2 regions of the Yersinia canariae genome follow, and region 2 is predicted to be linked to the other one. Evidence: predicted binding sites of a transcription regulator. Region 2 holds the regulator's gene; the other holds the start of a gene.

Region 1 (4,222 bases), 1.2 Mb from region 2:
AAATTATTCAGCGCTGGCAGGATGAAGGGCGGCTGGTACTGGTTTGCCCTGAGCTGGCCGCCGGAATGCCCGTTCCTCGTCCACCGGCTGAAATTCAGCAAGGTAATGGCGAGGCGGTATTGCAGGGGCAGGCGCGCGTGATTGAGCAATGGGGAAATGATGTTAGCCGGGAATTCCTGCAAGGGGCTTATCAGGCATTGGAGTTGGCACAAAAGCACCAGTGCACATTAGCAATTCTCACTGAAGGTAGCCCATCTTGTGGCAGCAGTCGGATTTACGATGGTCATTTTAATGGCACTCAACGTGCGGGACAGGGCGTGACCACGGCATTGCTGCGCCGCCATGGAATAACTGTTTTTAGCCATCTTCAACTTGAACAGGCAGATGATTTTTTGCGAAGCGGTTCACAATCAAGGTTAAAAATTAATCAAATGTCATAAAATGTCGCTATACTGTATGAATGTACAGTATCCGTATGGATTCGAGCCTTTAGTGACTTATTTTTATGAAAACCATTAAGTTGAGGTAGCGATATGACATTTAAAATTGTTGAAAAACCCTCGCAACACGTTGTGAGTATCCGACTTGTCGGGCCTTATCACGAGACCATCCCGCAAGGTTTTGACCAGTTGTCATCACTTTATACCCAGTATCAAATTCCCGGAAAAGATTGGTTAGCACTTTACTGGGATAATCCGGAAACCAATCCTCCGGCGGAGCTGCGAGCAGATGTGTCATTATCTGTCGCTGATGATTATGTCTTGCCAGCCGAGCTCAGTGGCCAGCTACAGTTGCAGGTAATTCCCGCTGGTTTATATGCGGTGTACCACGCCCGAGTAACAGACGATGATTATGCCAAAGCTTGGGGGGAATTGTATCACCACCATCTGCCGCAAAGTGGTTATCGCCCAGCAGAAGGTGCTTGTTATGAGGTTTACCTCAATGACGGCAGAACTGACGGCTATTTTGATATCGATATCTACCAATCCGTCGAGAAAAGTCAATAAAGTGTAGCAATGATAGGTGGATGCTACGGAAAATATCGACCTGACTTATCTGCGTCAGCAATTTAGCCTTTCTTCGCGGGGAGGCCAGCTGCCCGCGAACCAAAACAGATGACAAAACTTACACTCAGGAGAATATGATGACGAACACCACTCAGCTGGTCGCTATTGTGACAGGTGCATCAAGGGGAATTGGCGCGGCAATAGCCGAGCGTTTGGCAAGGGATGGCTATGCCGTTCTTATCAATTACTCTCGGGCTGATGATGAAGCTGAGGAATTGGTACGCAAAATTCAACAAGCAGGTGGAAATGCATTGAGTGCTAAAGGCGATATTAGTGATCCCGCCGCAGTTGCTCAATTATTTGCTAAAGCAGAAACAGCTTTTGGCGGGGTTGATGTTTTGGTGAATAATGCCGGGATAATGTCACTCAGTACTGTTGCTGACAGCGATGATGAACATTTTGACCGCCAGATTGCAATTAACTTAAAAGGAAGTTTCAACGGGATGCGGGAAGCTGCGAAACGGCTTAGAAATGGCGGCCGAATCGTCAATTTTTCAACTAGCGTCGTGGGGTTGAAGTTAGAAAAATATGCTGTTTATGCAGCAACTAAAGCTGCGGTTGAAACTATGACGGCAATCCTGGCAAAAGAGATGCGTGGCCGCAACATTACTGTTAATGCTGTTGCGCCAGGACCAACGGCTACAGACCTTTTCCTTAATGGTAAATCCACAGAACTTATTGAGAAAATGGCAAAAATGGCACCACTGGAAAGATTAGGTACTCCCGAAGATATCGCAGCGGCCGTGTCATTTTTAGTCGGTAAAGATGGCGGTTGGATCAATGGGCAAGTCCTGCGCGCCAATGGTGGCCTGATTTAGCGCTGTTTTTGAGGCGGATAGCCAGTAGTCCGGGCAAATAGTACTGAAAGATAAGAAATAATAATTAATTGCGATTGTCATAAAAGCGTCATTCGCCTGTTCTAGTATCCGTTGTAACCAATCAATACAAATTGTATTACTGTTTTACAACAAGGAACTCTACTGATGCAGAACCGCGTATCCACTTTGTCCGGCATAGCCTTATCAACCCTGATACTAAGCAGCTCTCTATTCGCCCACAATGCTGTTGCTGCTGCCACCGGTTTATATGATCGCAGCGCCCACGGTGATATTACCCAATTTGGTGGTGCTCGCCGTTTGACAGAAGATCAAACTCAGGCCCTTCGTGATTCACTGTCCAACACAACAGCAAAAAATGTCATTCTGCTGATTGGAGATGGGATGGGGGACTCAGAAATTACTTCTGCACGTAACTATGCCATGGGTGCCGGTGGTTTCTTTAAAGGGATTGATGCATTGCCGCTGACAGGGCAATACACGCACTATTCATTAGATAAAAAAACACAGAAACCAGACTATGTGACTGACTCAGCGGCTTCTGCTACCGCCTGGTCATCCGGTGTGAAAACCTATAATGGTGCGTTGGGCGTGGATGTGTTTGGTAAAGATCACGTCACGCTATTGGAACTGGCTAAAAAAGCGGGTAAAGCCACCGGTAACGTTTCAACAGCTGAATTGCAAGATGCGACTCCTGCGGCACAATTCGCCCATGTTACTGGTCGCAAATGTTACGGTCCGGAAGAAACCAGTGAGAAGTGCAGCACTAACGCATTAGAGAATGGCGGCCGTGGCTCCATTACCGAGCAAATGATTGAAGGGCGCGCAGATGTGACATTAGGCGGCGGTTCGAAATCATTCAGTCAATTAGCTAAAGCCGGTGAATGGAAAGATAAATCATTGCGTGATCAGGCTCTGGCCCGTGGTTATGTCATTGTCGAAAACCTTGATGATCTGAATGCAATCAAGCACGCCGACCAACAAAAACCGCTGTTAGGTCTATTCAGCCCAGGGAACATGCCTGTTCGTTGGCAGGGGCCAAAAGCGTCTTATCATGGCAATGTGGACAAACCGCCAGTTGTTTGTGAAAACAATGCTGAGCGAACTAAAGATATCCCTACCTTGGCTGTCATGACAGAAAAGGCTATTGACCTACTAAAAACCAACAAAAATGGTTTCTTCTTGCAAGTTGAAGGGGCCTCTATTGATAAGCAAGATCACGCAGCCAATCCTTGTGGCCAGTTTGGCGAGACTGTTGATTTAGACGAAGCGGTCCAAAAAGCATTGGAATTTGCCCGTGCTGACGGCAATACGCTGGTTATCGTGACTGCGGACCATGCGCATTCCAGCCAAATTATTGAAGCTGATGCCAAAGCTCCAGGTTTAACTCAGGCATTGACCACCAAAGATGGCGCAGTGATGGCTATCAGCTATGGTAATTCTGAAGATGATTCTCAAGGGCATACCGGTACGCAATTACGCATAGCGGCTTATGGTCCACATGCTGCAAATGTTGTTGGCTTGACCGACCAAACTGATCTGTTCTTCACCATGCGCGATGCAATGGCCATTAAATAAATACCTATCTATCTTGTAGAGAGTCCCGGTGCAGCAATGGCCGGGATTTTTCATTTCTGCTATTTGTTTATTGCGCCTTCACCTACGAATATCCTCGATTCACATCATGATCGCTTACCAATTGTTATAATAATAACATTATGACAGCTCACCCCCAAGGCCATTAATCGGTATTGTTCACTTTCATTGGTGCGATCTTTGTCACACACATAACATTCAAGCTCTGATAATGTTATTGAAATAACATTGAGAAATAAAAAAATAGCACAGAGGAATGGACAATGGATATTGCAGTCATTGGCTCGAACATGGTTGACCTGATTACCTACATTGATGAAATGCCACAAGTGGGGGAAACATTAGAAGCACCCGGTTTTGAAATCGGCTGTGGAGGTAAAGGCGCGAATCAGGCGGTCGCGGCGGCTCGATTAGGGGCAAATGTGATGATGGTTACCCGCGTAGGTGACGATCTTTTTGCTGAAAACACCATAAGAAATCTGCAACAAGCGGGGGTTGATACTCAGCATGTCAAAGCGGTTGCTGGAACTTCCAGTGGTGTAGCACCTATTTTTGTCGATAAATCGTCTCAAAATCGTATTCTGATTATTAAAGGGGCCAACAATCACCTATTACCGGCAGATGTTGAAGCTGCGGCTGATACTTTAAAAAACTGCCAACTGATAATTCTACAACTTGAAATCCCACTGGAAACTGTCTACGCCGCTATTGATTTTGCACGAC
Region 2 (4,222 bases):
AACCTCCCTTCAGCCCGAGTTCACCAAAGCGCTGGATGCGGTGAGGTTCTCCACAGCGGCGATTTTGCGAAAAAATAGCATCGAGCTGAGATAAAGTCATTTTGTTCAGTGGGTTATCCTGATGAACAAAAACGACCAATGCATCTACCGCAACAGGAACAGCAAGTGGCGGATAACCATAACGTTGAGTGAATGCGGTGATTTCAGCCGCTTTCATTGGCCGACTCATCGGCCCGAGTTGAGCCGCTCCTGCCGCCAATGCCGCCGGAGCGGTAGAGGAACCTGCTGCCTGTATTTGCAAATTAACGCCGGGGTAGTGTTGATTGAAATCATCAGCCCATAAAGACATCAAATTAGCTAAGGTGTCGGAGCCGACACTGGAAAGATTACCAGACAGAGTATGAGGCTTTAGCGCCTGAACCTCAGCGACAGGCGAAACAGCTACTGGTTGCGCTATAGCGCCGTAGCCCCACCCTAGCAGGGCATACAACAGCGCCAGTTTTCCCCATCTCATCAACTTGGTGTCCATGCAGTCTTAGGATTTGACTGCATTCTCGGTTAAAACCGTCGGAACAATCAACCGATTCGGTAGGGTAAAAATAAATCTCGTCCCCAAACCGATTTCACTCATGACATCCAAACGCGCATCGTGATGGCTCAATGCATGTTTCACAATTGCCAACCCCAACCCACTGCCACCCGTTTGCCTTGAACGGGCCTTATCCACCCGATAGAAGCGCTCTGTAAGGCGCGGCACATGCTCAGGGCCAATCCCCGGCCCATTGTCACTAACCTGAAATTGTGCGCCTTGTGCAGTGCGCTGCCAGCACACCTCAATCTTGGTGCCATCTGGAGTGTGATTAACCGCGTTATAAACCAGATTAGAAACAGCACTGCGCAGTTGATCTTCATTGCCAAAGACTTTCAACTGCTCGTTAATTCGGAAAGTAATCTCATGACGCCCATTGCTCAGCGCTTGTACCTCATGCTGTAACATTTTCAGCATCCGCGGAATGTCGACCTGCTCATTCATGTCCACATTAGGCGCTGCTTCAATTCGCGACAGCGTCAATAATTGTTTAACCAGCCCATCCATTCGCTTGGTCTGTTCCTGCATCGTCCCTAGTGCTTTATCCCGTAATGGCCCAACTAATTCCTGGTCGTGCATCATTTCCAGATACCCCTGCAAGACTGTCAGAGGAGTGCGCAGCTCATGACTAACGTTGGCAAAGAAATTACGCCGAGCCCCTTCTAGCTGGCGCATTTGGGTCACATCACGAGCCACCATTAGCAATTGGCCTTCAGAATAAGGCATCACGCGGAACTCAACGTAATAACCATTATTGAGTTGCAGGGTCAATGGACGAGAAAACTCTTGCTGTTGCAGATACTGACTGAATTCAGGATAACGCAGTAAGTTAAGAATATGCTGGCCATTATCTTCCGGCCAACGGAACCCCAGCAATTGCTGAGCCAAACCATTACACCAGAAAATATTGCCATCAATTGTCGTCATAATGACTGCATCAGGTAATGATTCGGCACCGCTACGGAACCGTTTGATAAGTAGCGCTAATTCACGACGCCGACGACGATTTCGCAGTTGCATCTGGTATAAGCCGTAAAATAAAGGCTCCCAACTCCAGCGCCCAGAAGGCGGAGTCATGCTGCGGTCTAACCACAGCCAATGAGATAATTTAAGTTGGTTGTAGAAATTCCAGACCAGTGCTGCGATAACTGAAACCAATAATAACCAAGGAAGGTACCCGATAAAGGCACCTAACAATAATGCGGGCAAACAAAAAAGGGCCAGCTCTAAAGCCAGCGTTTTCCATGATAAACGTTCTAACACAACGAATTCTCCGGCACTGAAAACTCAGTAGCGCGTTGAGAAACGGTATCCGGTTCCCCGGACAGTTTGCACCATTCTGTCATGGCCATCAATTTCAAGCGCCTTACGTAGCCGACGAATATGCACGTCAACAGTGCGATCTTCTACATAAACGTTAGTGCCCCAGACATAATTAAGCAACTGTTCACGGCTGTAAACTCGCTCAGGATGGGTCATAAAGAAGTGCAATAACTTAAATTCGGTCGGCCCCATATCCAGCGCTTGCTCATTGGCCATAACCCGATGTGAGGACGGGTCCAAACTCAATCCTTGCATTTCAATGACTTCTTCAACCGCCATTGGCGATATCCGGCGCATGACGGCTTTGATGCGCGCCACCAATTCTTTGGGTGAAAAAGGCTTGGTAATATAGTCATCCGCCCCGACTTCCAAACCGCGCACTCTGTCTTCTTCCTCGCCACGGGCGGTCAACATCATCACTGGGATATCGCGGGTCAGCGCTTCACGTTTCATGTGCTTAATAAACTGAATACCTGAGCCCCCAGGTAACATCCAGTCCAATAACACTAAATCGGGGAAAGGCTCCGACAAACGCGTGACTGCACTGTCATAATCCTCGGCTTCTAACGGTTGGTAGCCATTCTGTTCCAACACAAAGCACACCATCTCACGGATTGGTGCTTCATCTTCAACTACCAGTATGCGTCTTGCCATCATCAACCCTGCCAGTAAGTTAGTGGTCACTATTTGATTTCGGATGCCATTATGCGTCACTTTTGTGACATTTTTATGAAAAACATCGCGCTCTTGTAAGCAATAAGCATAGTGATAAATTTCATGATAATTGCAAAATGCAGTGCTCAAGTTTGCGAGGCGTCTCGGAGATTTCCCTCACACCCTGCTTTTAGCCGCGACATCCGGCGGGCAGCGTTTATAATCAGCGCCATTATCTTTGAAAGACAACCTGCCATAGCGGGAGATTTATGCGCATTATTCACACCTCTGACTGGCATTTAGGCCAGCATTTCTTTACCAAAAGTCGTGCGCCTGAACATCAGGCTTTTTTACACTGGCTTATTGAACAGATTGAAGAAAATCAGGTTGATGCGCTGATTGTTGCAGGGGATATTTTTGATACTGGCTCCCCACCCAGCTATGCCCGTGAGCTGTATAACCGTTTTGTGGTCGAACTCCAGGCAACAAATTGCCAGTTGATTGTTTTGGGGGGAAATCATGATTCAGTATCAACGCTGAATGAATCTCGGGGTTTGCTTTCTTATTTGAATACCACAGTCATTTCCTGCGCCAATAACAATCTGGATCAACAAGTTATTATACTGAAAGACCATCAGGGCCAGCCAGCGGCCTTGCTTTGTGCTATTCCTTTTTTGCGACCGCGCGACTTAGTTACCAGTCAGGCCGGTGAGTCCGGTGAGCAAAAACAACTGGCATTACAAGAAGCAATTGCCGCTCACTATCAGGCGCTCTATCAGCGAGCGCTAGAGCGGCGCACGGAACTGGGGCTGCCCTTGCCTATTATCGCCACTGGGCATTTGACCACAGTCGGGGTCACCACCACAGATTCGGTACGTGATATTTATATCGGCACACTGGATGCTTTCCCGGCACAAGCTTTCCCCCCAGCAGATTATATTGCTCTGGGTCATATCCATCGCGCTCAGCAAGTTGCGAAAACCGAGCATATCCGTTATAGCGGCTCACCAATCGCTTTAAGTTTTGATGAATTGAGCAGCGAGAAAAGTGTTTATCTGGTTGAATTTGCTCAGCAAGCTTTAACATCAGTGACCCCACTCTTCATCCCACAATTTCAACCAATGAAGTTAATCAAAGGCGATTTGGCGCAAATAGAGCAACAGTTAGCCGAATTTGCTAACCATCAGGGCTTACCGGTATGGCTAGATATAGAAGTCGCAACGCAAGACTATCTCACTGATATTCAAAGACGAATCCAGGCATTGGCCGCGGAACTTCCGGTGGAAGTGGTGCTATTGCGGCGCAGTAAAGAACAGCGCAATAACAGCATTGAACGCCAGGAAAAAGAAACACTCAATGAGCTGAGTGTTACAGATGTATTTGAGCGCAGACTGGCGCAGGAAGCGGATTTAGCCGAGCCACGCCAAGAGCGCATGCGCCAAATGTTCAATCAAGTGGTGGTGGACATCACACTAGGTAAAGATGCTGCAGAGGAGCAACCTGCATGAGAATTTTAAGTCTACGCTTGAAAAATATTAATTCTCTACAGGGTGAATGGAAGATAGATTTCACCGCAGAACCCTTTGCCAGCAACGGGTTATTCGCTATCACCGGCCCTACAGGGGCGGGCAAAACTACCCTGCTTGATGCCATCTG

What was found. Region 2 encodes PhoB, which activates phosphate uptake and scavenging genes when phosphate is short. Its sites were predicted from a motif close to CTGTCATAAAACTGNCNNAT; they were not measured.
Positions count from the first base shown of each region.
Region 1: a site for PhoB is predicted at 1,960-1,979, ahead of phoA (alkaline phosphatase). Genes of this name have one in related genera too.

Region 1 covers NZ_CP043727.1:2,276,528-2,280,749, forward strand. The annotation lists gene F0T03_RS10545 (2-thiouracil desulfurase family protein) at 1-440, shown strand, start outside; gene sbmC (DNA gyrase inhibitor SbmC) at 534-1,007, shown strand; gene F0T03_RS10555 (SDR family oxidoreductase) at 1,145-1,885, shown strand; gene phoA (alkaline phosphatase) at 2,051-3,481, shown strand; gene rbsK (ribokinase) at 3,763-4,222, shown strand, end outside.
Region 2 covers NZ_CP043727.1:3,500,320-3,504,541, forward strand. The annotation lists gene F0T03_RS16205 (PstS family phosphate ABC transporter substrate-binding protein) at 1-514, opposite strand, end outside; gene phoR (phosphate regulon sensor histidine kinase PhoR) at 536-1,852, opposite strand; gene phoB (phosphate response regulator transcription factor PhoB) at 1,877-2,566, opposite strand; gene sbcD (exonuclease subunit SbcD) at 2,836-4,074, shown strand; gene F0T03_RS16225 (AAA family ATPase) at 4,071-4,222, shown strand, end outside.